DNA from 3 places in the Brevibacillus sp. SKDU10 genome. Region 2 is predicted to be linked to each of the others. Evidence: riboswitches for the same ligand, from Rfam matches in the RefSeq annotation. Region 2 holds a riboswitch; each other region holds the start of a gene.
What was found. Region 2 has a riboswitch for thiamine pyrophosphate ahead of thiO (glycine oxidase ThiO). Riboswitches for the same ligand answer to the same signal wherever they lie in the genome.

Region 1: it holds a riboswitch for thiamine pyrophosphate, as region 2 does, so the genes downstream of both, thiC (phosphomethylpyrimidine synthase ThiC) here and thiO (glycine oxidase ThiO) in region 2, are expected to answer to the same signal.
Region 3: it holds a riboswitch for thiamine pyrophosphate, as region 2 does, so the genes downstream of both, thiT (energy-coupled thiamine transporter ThiT) here and thiO (glycine oxidase ThiO) in region 2, are expected to answer to the same signal.

The regions. Positions count from the first base shown of each region.
Region 1 covers NZ_LSSO01000009.1:5,126-10,101, reverse strand. Annotated here, with positions in the region: gene AYJ08_RS01380 (HEPN domain-containing protein) at 1-130, opposite strand, end outside; gene AYJ08_RS01375 (peptidylprolyl isomerase) at 194-877, opposite strand; gene AYJ08_RS01370 (small acid-soluble spore protein P) at 986-1,135, shown strand; TPP riboswitch at 1,260-1,376, shown strand; gene thiC (phosphomethylpyrimidine synthase ThiC) at 1,501-3,279, shown strand; gene lpdA (dihydrolipoyl dehydrogenase) at 3,418-4,830, opposite strand; gene AYJ08_RS01355 (dihydrolipoamide acetyltransferase family protein) at 4,835-4,976, opposite strand, start outside.
Region 2 covers NZ_LSSO01000186.1:85,261-90,236, forward strand. Annotated here, with positions in the region: gene AYJ08_RS18215 (DUF3888 domain-containing protein) at 1-343, opposite strand, end outside; gene thiO (glycine oxidase ThiO) at 417-1,547, opposite strand; TPP riboswitch at 1,656-1,767, opposite strand; gene AYJ08_RS18225 (excisionase family DNA-binding protein) at 1,778-2,008, opposite strand; gene AYJ08_RS18230 (glucose-6-phosphate isomerase) at 2,012-3,370, opposite strand; gene AYJ08_RS18235 (efflux RND transporter periplasmic adaptor subunit) at 3,617-4,882, shown strand; partial or broken gene AYJ08_RS18240 (ABC transporter ATP-binding protein) at 4,897-4,976, shown strand, end outside.
Region 3 covers NZ_LSSO01000149.1:68,412-73,387, forward strand. Annotated here, with positions in the region: gene bglH (aryl-phospho-beta-d-glucosidase) at 1-408, shown strand, start outside; gene AYJ08_RS11215 (helix-turn-helix domain-containing protein) at 1,205-1,426, opposite strand; TPP riboswitch at 1,791-1,902, shown strand; gene thiT (energy-coupled thiamine transporter ThiT) at 2,129-2,695, shown strand; gene AYJ08_RS11225 (bifunctional transcriptional activator/DNA repair enzyme AdaA) at 2,952-3,524, shown strand; gene AYJ08_RS11230 (hypothetical protein) at 3,701-4,219, opposite strand; gene AYJ08_RS11235 (nitroreductase family protein) at 4,328-4,891, opposite strand.

The DNA.
Region 1 (4,976 bases), on a different contig from region 2:
GACGCAAGCGCTCATGACAAATCTTATACAAGGGCTCAAAGCCGGATACCAGAAAGAAATCCTCACTTAGCTGTATGCGAAGTGGTTTATCTGTTATGGTATTAAATACGGGTGCAATCAAGGTTGGCATGATGATCCCTCCATTCGCCACGGCTTTATAGGTTATGACTCTTATAAAGGCTTCTGGCCGTTTTTACTTAGATGCTGATCCTTGTTCCTGACTCAAACGCTTAATGATATTTTCATTCTCAATCATATCCTCTTGCTTGTCCGCATACAACAATCCATAATGGGTTAGCATAGTGGAAATTTGATTATTGTCCGTTAGAATGACATGCAGAACAGCTTTATTTTTGAAATCATAATACTCCAGAACTCTTCCTAGGTCGCGTGTTGGCGCTCCATATACCTTTTTGATATCTTCTAGGGTTAGTTGCTTTTTAGACTCAAGATTTTTCATCAAATCTCCGCGTTTTAACATCACTTGGGCAGCTACTAATGTAGGGTCAGCCGTTTTGGTAAAATATAAGGGGTAGGCCTTATTCCATTTTGCCCCTGTTAATGGATTGATCTTGATAAAAGCTACTTCTTGCTCTACTTCTGGATTTGGTCCATTCTCTGATTTTAAATTGGTACGAAAATTACTTTTAATGGTCTTTTTTTCTACAGCAGGTCCATATATTTTTTCCATCTGAGCTAGTGTCGTTTTCCCAATCATAGCTTGCTCTGTAAACTTGAGCTCCGCTGTGAGATCTATCTGATTAACCTTTATATCTTGGGCTTGTTCAATAGGCGTCGTATTTGATTGATTTCCACTACAGCCTGTTACAAGTAATAAGCTAGCGAGCACTGCCATAAACATCGATCTTTTTTTCATAAAAATCTGTCCTCTCCTGTTTAACTATAATTCACAGCGTTACAAACACTTCCCAATGCATGTGATACCAATTTCCCTCCCATACTAATCACGAAGGAGCTGATAAGGATGGCAAAAGATGATTTCTTAGTAGAAAATCCGCATCAAACATATAATAACCAATTTCAAGGCTTAGAACAAACCGGGGAACCTTTGCCAGGAACCAAAAAGGTAAAGCAAAAGAATCATTCCCGTCAAGTTAAAACACGCGAAGGATAACCCTCTGCTTAACAAACCGCCTGTCCCTGGCCGGATTGGCGGTTTTGTTTATTTTTCCCACACATAACGTTCCATCAGTCCTATTGACCCACATTTTTCCATATGATATGGTAGAAGGGCAACTACATATGGATACGGGAGCTTGGATGAAGCCAGGCTGAGAGGGTGGAGAACTCTGCTACCGACCGTGAAACCTGATCTGGATAATGCCAGCGTAGGAAACGATCCCATACGAATGACTTCGTTTATTTCAGCATGTTTATTTTGTATGGATAAGAGCCGTCAGCCTTTGCTGTATGGCTCTTTTTAGTTTGTCGCTCCTACCGTCCCTAGCTAGTTGCCAAATGATGTTGGGAGGTATAGCAATGTCTATTTTATCAACTCCGTCTTTTTTTCCAGCAAGTCGCAAGAGATATGTGACAGGCTCAAGGCCTGATCTACTGGTTCCGTTTCGTGAAATTATGCTTTCTCCTACTGTTGATCAGCAAGGACGCGTTACTCCAAATGCTCCTTTGCAAGTGTATGATACGAGCGGACCCTACACAGATGAAACACTGTTTGAAACGATTGATCTAAGCAAAGGTCTTGCACCACTCCGCTCTCCTTGGATTTTAGAACGCAATGACACAGAAACATACGGGGCCTCCAAAAATCTTGCCCCTACAAAATCAAAGGATGCTAACTCGCTTCCTGTTCAAGAATTTGAAAATCGTCCACCTCTGCGAGCACGTAGAGGAAAACGCGTCACTCAGCTTCATTATGCACGTAAAGGCATCATTACACCTGAAATGGAATTCGCAGCGATACGTGAGGGAATAAAGCCAGAGGTAGTACGTCAAGAAATTGCCAGTGGACGCGCCATATTGCCAGCTAATATAAATCACCCCGAGCTAGAGCCTATGCTTATTGGCAAGCAATTTTTGGTAAAAATAAACGCTAATATTGGAAATTCGGCTGTTCTTTCCTCCATAGAAGATGAAGTTGAAAAAATGGTCTGGGCAATTCGCTGGGGAGCGGATACCATAATGGATTTATCGACCGGTAAAAATATTCACACGACACGTGAATGGATTTTACGGAATGCTCCTGTACCAGTCGGAACTGTACCATTGTATCAAGCTTTGGAGAAAGCGGGAGGACAACCAGAGAATTTATCCTGGGAATTATACCGGGATACGTTAATCGAGCAAGCAGAACAAGGTGTGGACTACTTCACAGTGCATGCTGGACTCTTGCTTCGTTACATCCCTCTTACCATGAATCGTGTGACAGGAATCGTTTCGCGAGGAGGTTCCATTATGGCCTCTTGGTGTCTTACCTATCATCAGGAGAATTTCTTGTATACACATTTCCGTGAGATTTGTGAAATTGCAAGTGCTTACGATATCTCACTCTCCTTAGGGGATGGTCTGCGGCCGGGGTCCATTGCGGATGCCAATGATGCTGCTCAAATGGCGGAATTGGAAACCTTGGGTGAACTAACGAAAATGGCCTGGGAGTATGATGTTCAGGTCATGATCGAAGGGCCGGGACATGTTCCCATGCACAAGATTAAAGAAAACGTAGACATTCAGCAGGATATTTGTCAGGAGGCTCCCTTCTATACGTTAGGGCCGCTTACAACTGATATTGCCCCCGGATATGATCACATTACCTCTGCCATTGGTGCTGCTATGATTGGCTGGTTTGGTACTGCGATGCTATGCTATGTAACGCCGAAAGAACATTTAGGACTGCCTAATAAGCATGATGTAAAAGAAGGGGTCATCGCCTATAAAATCGCAGCGCATGCCGCCGATCTAGCAAAAGGTCATCCCCTTGCTCAAGCATGGGATGATGCGATGTCAAAAGCACGATTTGAATTTCGCTGGCACGATCAATTTCATTTATCATTAGATCCCGAGCGAGCACGCGATTATCATGATGAAGCTCTTCCCGCTGAACCAGCTAAAACAGCGCATTTTTGCTCGATGTGTGGACCGAAATTTTGCAGCATGAAAATTAGTCATGAATTAAAAGGAATGGTTGATAACAGTCAATTGTCGGATAAAAGTACACCAAGTCTTGAAGATTCTCTCATTGAAACAGGGCTTTCTCAAAAGGCAGAAGAGTTTAAACGCTCTGGCTCTAAAATGTATACCTGAGCTCTTTTATTAGCTTGTAATACTCGGTATGTTTGTACACACTCTTATCTTTTTCTTGCAAGCTAATATAACCTTCTTTTACGAGTAAAGAAAAAAGGTTGCTGGTCTATTCCAGCAACCCTTTTCTATAGAGAATAATTATTTTACCACTACGTGGATCGGACGACCAAGCGCCATTTCTGCAGCTTCCAATGTTACTTCGCCCAAAGTTGGGTGAGCATGGATAGTTAGCTCGATATCTTCCAATGTAGCACCCATCTCAATAGCCAAAGCTACTTCAGATACGATGTTAGAAGCATCTTCCCCAACGAATTGTGCACCTAGAACTACTCCTGTTTCTTTGTCAGCAATGATTTTTGCAAATCCTTCGCCGGCATTAACAGATAGAGCACGTCCGTTAGCAGCATAAGGGAAACGACCTACAACTACATCTAGACCTTGTTCTTTTGCTTCTCTTTCAGAGATACCCACACTGGACATTTCTGGATCGGAGAATACAACAGAAGGAATGCACTTGTAATCCACTTCAGCCGCATGTCCCGCAATTGCCTCAGCAGCCACTTTACCTTCATAAGAAGCTTTGTGAGCTAGCGCAAGACCTGGAACAATGTCACCAATCGCGAAGATGTGTGGTAGACTTGTACGACCTTGTTTATCTACTTCGATCAATCCGCGCTCGTTCATTTTCACGCCGATCGCTTCAAGACCGATATCATTTGTGTTAGGCTTACGGCCAACAGTAACTAGTACGTAATCAGCTTCAAAGGACATTTCTTCTCCTTTTACTTCTGCTTTTACGACTACACCGTTTTCTGATTCTTCCACGCCTTTTGCAAGAGCTTTGGTATGAATTTTCACGTTGTGTTTTTTCAAACGACGTTCAACTAGACGAGTCATGTCTTGTTCAAATCCAGGTAGGATATGGTCTGCACCCTCAAGGATTGTAAGTTCTGTACCAAATTTAGCAAGAACTGTACCTAGCTCAACCCCGATGTATCCACCACCGATAACTACCATGCGTTTTGGAATTTCGCCAAGACTTAATACCTCAGTAGAGGACAATACTCGCTTGCTCCATTTAAACGCTGGAAGTTCGAACGGACGAGAACCGGTCGCGATAATCGCATTGTTGAACTTGAATTTAAGGGACTCATTATCGTTATAAACGCTGATTTCATTCTCAGACAAGAAGAACGCTTCCCCAGAAACTAGACGTATTTTGTTTCCTTTGAACAAGGAAGCAACCCCGCCAGTCAATTGTTTCACGATGCCGCTTTTCCATTCTTGTACTTTAGCATAGTCAACTTTTACGTTTTCCATGGTAATACCCATGCTAGCACCATGCTGTGCATTTTCATAAACGTGAGAAGCGTGGATAAGGGCTTTTGATGGGATACAACCCACGTTCAAGCATACGCCACCTACGTTACCACGTTCTACTACAACTACGCTTTTCCCCAATTGAGCTGCGCGGATTGCTGCGACATAACCACCAGGACCTGCCCCGATGACTACTACGTCAATTTCTTCTACGAATTCTCCTACTACCATGTTGTTATCCCTCCATAACCAATAGTGTTGGGTTCTCCAGAAGCTTTTTGATATAGTTCATGAAACGTTGCGCTGGATCTCCATCGATTAGACGGTGGTCAAAGCTTAGAGACAACGCTAAGACTGGTGCAACAACAATCTCACCG
Region 2 (4,976 bases):
CCGCTAGCTTAATCGTTTCAATCGCAAAAGGCGGTGAATGATTTCCCTCATAGGTTTTCACCTGAAAAACAGCTTCGTAGGAATGAGGCTGATTGGTTAGACGAGAGACACCTATTACCTTGGCTGAGGATAGATCATAGGCTCGTGGATAACCATAGTAGTGAGTGATTGCTTTCATTACATGGGGATTCATCGTCAAAATAAGAGCTCCTTGTATCGGTTCGGAAGGTACAGGAGATGGTAGTTGAGCCCATGCGATATCTGAAGAGGTAGATACAGGAAACAGAAGCACAGTAAAAGCAACTATCGCCATATGCTGCCATCTATTTTTCCATTGCTTCATCTGCGATCATCTCCTTTTTTTGTTAACCTTCCTCAAACTCCCATTCTTTATGAAAAGGGTGAGCGCCTTCTCCTCATTTTTCCTCGTACGAAACAAGACTGAACCTATTAGGCAAGAAAGGATTCATATGCTCTGTTTCATTTGAACTGACATATTCAGCGATCAGCTTCGCCGTAATCGGTGCTAACAGGATTCCATTCCGGTAATGTCCGCAGGCTAGCGTTAGCCCACTCCAGTTTGGCACTGGCCCTAAAATAGGATGTCCATCAGCCGTGGCAGGCCGTAATCCTGCCCAAGCCTGTAAAAATGGAGCTTCCGAAATCGCTGGTACAATTGACATTGCCCCCGTTAATACTTTCGATACACCATAAACAGTGGAAGAGCGGTCAAAGCCGGCTAAATCTTCTGTAGCTCCAACAATAATTCGTCTATCCTGCTTAGGCACTAGATAGCCATTTTTTCCAAAGACTACATGGGAAAGAGGCAAATGATTCGAATCAACCGCCGCGATTTGTCCTCTTACTGGATAGACAGGTACATCCACTCCCACCTGACGTAAGATATCAGCAGTCCACGCCCCGGCTGCTACAATCACGTGATTAGCTTCCAGCTCCCCTTTATCTGTTACAACGCCAGTCATTTTCCTTCCAGCATGCTTTAATCTGATTACAGCAGTATTTTGGAATAAACGAACATTTCGGTTTTTGGCTTGTATCACTAGGGCTTCTAATAACAAACGGTTATTAATGTCAGCCTCGTGTGGAGAATAGATGGCTTGGCGTACCATTTTTGATAAATGCGGCTCGTGTTTTTGCACTTCTTTCCCAGACAACAATCGGATATCATAACCTTCAGACTTTTGCCACTGGTAGCGCTCCTGCAACCATTCCTCCTCCATATCGCTCATGGCTACTGTCAAAATGCCTGCTGTAGATAGCTGGCAATCAATGCCGGTAGCCTCCTTCAGTTCAAGCACCCAATTCTTGTATAGCTGCAATGAACGTATTCCCATGTCAAGAAGCGGCCCCGGCTTCGTAAATTCCTTTAAAGGAGCAAGCATTCCCGCCGCTGCAACGGATGCCTCCCCTCCAAACACTCCCTTTTCGATGAGAGTAACAGTCATGCCTACTTGAGCAAGTTCCGTGGCAATCGACAAACCAATAATTCCTCCGCCAATCACAATGATGTCTGAACAGCTTTTCATTGTTCTTCACCCTTTCTCGTATCTACTGAGTGGGGAATCGATTGGCTCTCTACACAAAGAAATGAAAAAACCCACTTCTCCGCGCAGGAAAAGTGGGAAAATCACCAACACCAAATCTAACCACTTCCCTTCGCCAGCATGACCTGGATCAGGTAAAAAGGGTCAACAGACACGCTCTGTCCTCTCAGCCCTGCAAGTTAGGACTCCCCCAGTAGATCAATGTGAAATTATTAATCTTCGTCCTTGTAATCATAGCTTTCAGGAATTGGCTCGAATTTTTCCGCCTCTTCGAAAGCCTTCAGTCTCTCTAGCTCCTCCATATGATGAGTAAACTGCTCCTTATTAATAAAGTAGTCCTCGCCATTATGGACGGCACGGATACGTCTCTCCGCTATCTTTTCTCGTATAAACCATTCAGGCATATCCAGATAAGCAGCTGTTTCCTTTACAGTTAAATACATGGTTTACTGTCCTTTTAAGCGGGCCTCCAGCTCAGCCTTCTGCTTTTCAAAACCTGGCTTACCAAGAAGTGCGAACATGTTCGCTTTATAAGCCTCTACGCCAGGCTGATCAAATGGATTCACACCTAGCAGATAACCGCTGATGCCGCATGCTTTTTCAAAGAAATAAAGAAGCTCACCAATATGATACGCTGATAGCTCAGGCAATTCAACTACAAGGTTAGGAACGCCGCCGTCCATGTGCGCTAAAATCGTGCCTTCCATTGCTTTTTTGTTAACAAAATCCATGCCTTTTCCACTAAGGAAGTTCAAGCCATCTAAATTAGCGGCATCCTGCATGATTTCAACGTCAGTAGCTGGTTGAGCAACGGAAAGCACCGTTTCAAACAAATTACGCGAGCCGTCTTGGATAAATTGCCCCATAGAATGCAGATCAGCAGAGAAATCAGCAGCAGCCGGGAAGATTCCGCGACCATCCTTCCCTTCAGACTCTCCAAACAACTGCTTCCACCATTCATTGAAATAATGGAATTGAGGTTCATAGCTTACTAGCATCTCAATCTGCTTCCCTTTGCGCAATAAGCAATTGCGGATAGCAGCATATTGATAGCATTCATTTTCTCCAAGAGCTGGATTCATATAGCGCTGACGAGCCGCCTGCGCTCCACTCATCAATGCATCGATATCTGCACCTGATACAGCGATAGGCAACAATCCTACTGCTGTTAATACAGAGAAGCGTCCACCAACATTATCTGGAATAACGAAGCTCTCATAACCTTCTTCGTTCGCTACTTGCTTCAAAGCCCCGCGCGCTTTATCTGTTGTTGCGTAAATGCGTTTACGGGCTTCTTCCTTGCCATACTTTTTCTCCATGAACTCGCGGAAAATACGGAAAGCAATAGCTGGCTCTGTAGTGGTTCCGGATTTAGAAATAACGTTGACCGAAACCTCCTTGCCTTCAATAACCTGCATAAGGTGAGTCAAATAGACAGGGCTAATATTATTACCCACGAAATAAATCTCAGGTGTTTTGCGCTGTTCTTTTGTTAAAGAGTTATAGAATGTATGCCCTAGTACATCAATTACTGCCTTAGCTCCAAGATAGGAGCCTCCGATACCAATAACGAGCAATACATCAGAATCAGCCTTGATTTTTTCTGCCGCCGCTTTAATACGTGCGTATTCTTCTTTATCGTATGTATCCGGTAGGTCTACCCAGCCTAGATAGTCGCTACCAGCACCTGTACCCTCATGTAATTGTTGATGCGCTAGCCCTACAGCCGCTTCTAAATGCTTCATTTCGTGTTCGGAAACGAATGGCAATGCTTTGTCATAACTAAAACGGATCGCTTTTGTCACGATAATACCCCCTGAATCGTAAGTTGCACAACTAATAATAAACTATGTTTATTATTGTACGCGATATCCTCTCTATTCTATCACGCAGAATTTAACGGAATCACGTCAATTTAAAAATCAGTCTCTTCTAAATATTATTACAATATTGTTATTCCTTAAAGTTTTACTAAATTAGCATAAATTTTTGTAACCATTTAGCAGTTGATGCGTAAATCCATTGTAAACAAATTTTTTAAGGAGGCTATTATGAAGAAACGTTGGTGGGGTGTTATCGCAGCTGGAGTACTAGTCGCCGGCGCCTATGGTTATTTGAAATTGACCGCTGTCGACGCAACGGGCCTTCCTGTTTCCGTCACTCCTGTTGTAAAAGGAAGCATTGAAAACAAAGTAATGGCATCAGGAATGGTTAAGGCGAAGCAAGAGGTTACGCTTTTCTCCCCAAATAATGGGACTTTGCTGCAATTTAACGTACAGGAAGGTGACAATGTTACAGCAAATCAAGTCATTGCTCGTATTGATGTAACCGATCTATCAAGCGAAATTGCATCCATTGATGCGCAAATCGCCTCGCAGCATGCTGAACTAAATCGTGTTAAATCAGGCAAAGAACCTGAAACGATTGCCCAACAGGAAGAACGCGTTCGTCAAGAGAAAGAAAAGGTTGACTCTGCTCAGAAGGAATACAACCGTACCAAACAATTGGTAGAGGCTGGTGCTTCTCCTGCCACTGAATTGGACAAGGCTAAGGACTCATTATCCCAAGCGCAATCATCTCTTAAAATGTCCCAGAGCGAATTAGCCCTCAATAAAAAAGGTCCAAAAAGCACTGATATTGCTTCCGTTCAAGCACAGATTAACCAGCTACAGGTAAAAAAAGCGGAGCTAACGAAGCAAAGCTCTCAATCCAGCGTGGTGGCTCCTTTCTCCGGTACCGTTTTAAAGGTGGATGCTAAGAATGGTCAAGCCGTAATGAAGGGGACAGAAATGATTACGATGGGTGACCTGTCAAAATTACAAGTAGTAGCAGATATTAACGAATCAGATGTAAAAGAGATTCAAATCGGACAAAAAGCACTTGTAAGCGGCACTTCTATGGGCAAAGAAAAAGCAGCAGCTACGGTAACCCGTATTTCGCCGCTGGCTACGAAGATTCAAAAAGGGGAAACGACAGGAAAAACAAAAGTAAATGTCACATTGGAGTTGGATCAGGCTGTCTCTGTGCTAAAACCTGGCTTTAATGTCGATGTGGATATTATGATCACCAATAAAAACAATATTCTTGTTGTCCCTTTCCAAGCGGTTGTGAATGATCCAAGCGGTTCCTTTGTCTGGGTCGTAGAAAACGGTCTGGCGAAAAAACGCCCCGTACAAATCGGTACAGAAAGTGACTTGAATGTAGAAATCACAAGCGGTCTGAATGAAGGAGACAGTGTCATTAGCAGCCCTTCCGCTGATTTGATGGAAGGCATGCCTGTAATGGCAATGGAAGCAGGCATACCTGGAGCGGTATAAAAGGAGGGAAACAGATGCTAACCGTTACTGATATTCGCAAGACCTTTATGAACGGTGATTCTGAGCTACCCATCCTAAAAGGAGTTAATTTTAC
Region 3 (4,976 bases), on a different contig from region 2:
AAAGCAACGGATTGGGGATGGGAAATCGACCCGAAAGGTCTGCGCATTGCCCTTAATATCTTGTACGATCGTTATCAGGTGCCACTGTTTATTGTGGAAAATGGATTAGGAGCAGTTGATGTTGTAGAAGACGGGGACGTCATTGTGGATGATTACCGCATTGCATACTTAAAGGATCACATTGCGGAAATGAAAGAAGCGATTGCAGATGGTGTTGACCTGATTGGTTACACAACATGGGGACCAATTGATTTAGTTAGTGCCTCCACTGCGGAGATGAAGAAGCGTTACGGATTCATTTATGTAGATAAGGATAATGAAGGAGGAGGAACTCTGCGAAGATTGAAAAAGAAAAGCTTCTACTGGTATAAAAATGTCATTGCTAGTAATGGAGAAGTATTAGATTAAAATGATAGAGGCGCTAGGTTTTTTATAACCTTTTGCGCCTTTTTTATTTTTGACAGTAACGATTTATAAAACAACAGGTGTCCGTCTACTTACCATCTCACCGTTAAGTAAGGATTTTTCAAGAATCTGGTTTCCAATCCTGGTCTTGTCGATTGGCCCCATGCTGTATTTAGTGAAGCTAGTCGATTTGAAATACAAGCAGGTGGGAGGAGAAGATTAGATACGAACTGCCGTTGCTAAGGGACTCGGCGGATTCCATGTTCAATTGCCCCACATGTATAAAAATATAAAGCCGTTTTTTATTGCCGATCTTAAGAAAGCAATCTCGATTTCCGTAACTAATTTGTTTATTGTGGAATACCTACTAAATGTATCTGGAATCACAAGATTTATTTTTAAGCACCTACCAATTTAATATAGTTGTGATTGGATTGTGTATGTTAATACTGATTGCAGGTCTGGTCTATGCGATTATTCGTTTGCTCCTATATCTGTTCGAGCGAGGGTTTATCTATGAATACGCAAAGAGGAAGAATTTCATTGTGGTTAGGCTTCATTATCGTATCTGTTTTATTCATCGTTGCCATTTTTGGACCGATGGTTGCTCCCTAGCAGTGGATTTTCTTTGCTTCACTAACCGCTTTTATGCTTGCAGTTCTAGGTTTTACTCAATTGGAAATGCCATGAAGAAGCGATATGAAGAGGCTTATAATCGAACACCTTATGTCTAAAGAATGAAAAAATCCCCCCTTCTCTTCAAGTATTTGAAGAAAAGGGAGGCAGTTCACCTGAGCGGTCAAATTTTTAATTCGCCAAGCCTTACCAATTCTACTACGGCTTGTGACCGCCCTTTCACGCCCAATTTCTGCATGACGTTACTAATGTGATTTCTGACTGTTTTTTCGCTAATGAAGAGCTGTCCTGCTATCTCTTTTGTGGTCTTGTCTTGGACCAGGAGTTCAAACACTTCTCTTTCGCGATTAGTTAATAACGGTTTACTTTGGTCGCTACTCTTCAAAACGTGCCACCCCTCCTTGTGGGCTCTACAGGAACAAGGTTGAGGGATACAGTCACCTTATCCTATGTCAGGGGGAGTGTGTTGGTGCCGAAGTAGCAGGCTTTTTAGGCTTTTGCCTTACATACTATTCATAGGATAAGTGGGGGGTACCTCGACCCACTCAATTTCTGGTTTTTTCCCATATCTTGTAAAAGATTTAGCTTGTTTCAACTGATTTTTCGCTTTTGTTAGATGCAAAGTTATAGAACGTACGATTGAAAAAACAATTATAATGAAGCAAATGACGCTTCAAAGAAGTACTTTGCAAAATAGTAGTAATATGTTATGGTATTATTTGAATTTGTAACATTGAAAACGAAATAAGCATGTACTAAACGGGGGCCGGGCAAATGCGGCTGAGATTGTAACAGAATGCGTTACTGACCGTAGAACCTGAACTGGGTAATGCCAGCGGAGGGAGAGGTAGCTGACTTCAAGTGCGAAAGCTGTAGCTCTATCGTCGAGATAGGGGTGTATCGCCGCGTTGACAACCATCCGTCTAGGGTGGTTTTTTTGTGTGTAAAACATGAAAAATACTCTTCTTAATCAACTGGGTGATACAATTTGCTCTAATTTGTATTTATAGTCTATATAAACTTGAGTTGGACCCTTTCTATTTCTGCTGCTTACATACATACTGCATCAGAATGAGGAGGAATCGAAATGTCACGAACACGACTGGTTATCATGATGGAAATAGCAATCATGGCAGCAATAGCTGTTATTTTAAGTAAGGTAAAGCTGTTTGCCATGCCTCAAGGGGGGAGCGTATCCCTGGTAATGGTACCGATAGCTCTCTTGGCGTTTCGCCGCGGTTGGGTAGCAGGCTTAATCACAGGCGGGCTAGTAGGCATGGTTAAATTCTTTTTTGGTGGCGAGATGGTCCATCCGATTCAAATGGTGTTAGATTATCCTCTATCCTATGCCGTGCTAGGCTTTGGTGCATTCCTGTACGCTAGTAAGACGCAAAGCAAAGCAACAAAAATTGCCTCCATCTGGGGAGGATTGCTAGTTGGAATTGCGCTATGCTTGGGCATTCGCACGACTTCAGGAGCTGTTTGGTTTGGGAGCTATGCCCCGGAAGGAACACCTGCAACCCTTTATTCCTTCAGCTATAATGCAACTTATTTGATACCTGAGTATGTGATTACGGCTTTGGTAGTTACATTACTAGCAAATGGGGCACCTCAATTGTTTCAGCAGAATCCGGGCGCTTATCGACGTGCATAATAAAGTAGTTTAAAAAAGCTAAGAGAAGGGAGCTGCTTCCTCTCTTAGCTTTTTTACTATTAGTGAAAATAAGAGTGGTTTATTACAAAAAATATTTGTAAGAACGTGAAAAAGCACGGTTTTTTGTTATGGAAAAAGTTACATAATTGTGAAATTAAGAAAAAACTATCGAAATTTTGCTCTTTCATTCCCAGTTGCTTACTAGAAGTAAAAACATTACGTTATACTGAGGATTGAAGGCTAGGAGGGATCGTGGATGAAAGAGGAGTTCTGGAAGGCGATAGTAGAATGCGATCCAAATTATGATCAACTATTCTTTTATGGCCTTAGCACGACGGGTATCTTTTGCAAGCCGTCATGCAAATCAAGGACACCCAAAAGAGAGCATGTGAAGATTTATTATGCGGCGTCCGATGCCATTGCTGCAGGTTTTCGTCCTTGCAAGCGTTGTAGACCATCTGAACCGACCTGGAAATCAGCGGAAGAAGATGCGGCGACCCGTTTGCTAGAGATGATTCACGATTGCTATAACCAACCCGTAACTCTGCGTGAAATGGCGTCACGTCTCTATGTGAGTCCTTTTTATTTGCAGCGTTGTTTTTCTCGTTGTATGAAGATAACGCCAGGGAAATATTTAACGCGCATCCGAATAGATGAAGCGAAGAAGCAGCTACTAGAAACAGATCGAAATGTTTCAATGATTGCAAGCAGAGTAGGTTTTCGTAATAGTGCCTATTTTGCCGCTGTTTTTCAGAAAGAAACAGGTTGTACACCTACTCAATACCGCTTACAGCAGAAGAAACAGGGAAAAACAGGGACGACACGCTAAGTGCATCTGCTGTAAAACGGGAGAACATACATATAAAAAAGAATGGAAGAACAGTTGAAGCGTTTCTGTAGCTGGCAGAAACGCCTTTTTGTACGAGGAAAAGACAGATAAAAAGCACCTTCTGTCATGTTGCGAAATTCGCAAACTAAGAGGTGCTTTTTGTCGTGTCTGCATTTTTACCTTCTCTCACCCATGATGCGCTCTAAAAAATAATCGACTGTTACAGCTAATAAGCCAACAAATAAAGGAGTTAATGGTGTTAACAAGACATCAGGAATCCATGTGGTGTGCACGAGATAAAAAATGAAGGTCGTTGCTAAAATTTCAGGTATCAATTTCCAATTTCTTGAGATATGTAGTCTTTGCATTATGTATAAAAGGACTGGTTCAAGAATTAGTTCGTACAGCATTAACATGAAAAAGGAGACGACTGCAAAGGAAACGAGTGTCCAGAAATCAGATTTGTCGACAAACATAGGAAATAGAGTGCCGACTGTCCAGAGAATCGTAACCAATAAGAACACGACGATGGCGCTTGAGAATAAAACCAGCAAAGTTGCAATAGCGATAGCTAGACCATTAATCCAGAATCCACCTTGCTGTCGATCTCCACTCGTCACAGCGCGTCGAAATAAAAAAAGTCCCGCTGTCGCACACAAGCCCACCAGTATGGCAAAAGTCATGTGGTTTGTCATATGTATCATCACCTACTATAAAAATAATACGTAGCAGGTGAGGAAAATGTTACAACAAAGCGGGGAAAAATGTAACCTTTTTGTAACCTTTCGAAATATACCAAAGCTTTACTCAACCCAGGTTGTTTTTTGCGTGAAAGGCTTTCGAGCAGTTCGAGGTGTGGCTTCATCAGTTGGATAGCCAATAAATAAGGAACCAATCACTTTTTCTTGATCAGATAGGGACAAGAAGGCTTTGAGACGTTCATCTCTAGCTAAACCTACACCACGCGTACGCCACACAAAACCTAGACCTAGCTCAGAAGCCATCAGCCACATCGAATGAATAGCGCAGCTTACAGCATAATCATTATCAAGCGAAGAAGCTTCGTCGCCTTCTATGATTTGTGATGTAGCGACTATAATGAGAGGGGTAGCCAGAACATTCTTCATGGACTCTTCTACTAAATGAGGTTTGGTAGGAAAGCGTTCAAGCAAGAAATCCTGAGCTAGCTGGTTAAACCGTTCCTTAGCAGCACCTTGAATGACATAGAAGTGCCAAGGCTCTCGCAAGCGATCATTAGGTGCTAATATAGCTGCTTCCAGTAGCTTTTCAATCTTTTCTTTTTCTACAGGGCGACCATCGCAGGCGCGTATAGCTTGACGTTGTTGTAAGGTGTGTAAGAGGGACATGTTTTAACAACCTTTCTATAATATGTTAATTATGATACTGTATATTCAAATATATTTTCCTCTATGCATAAAAAAAGAAGATTTC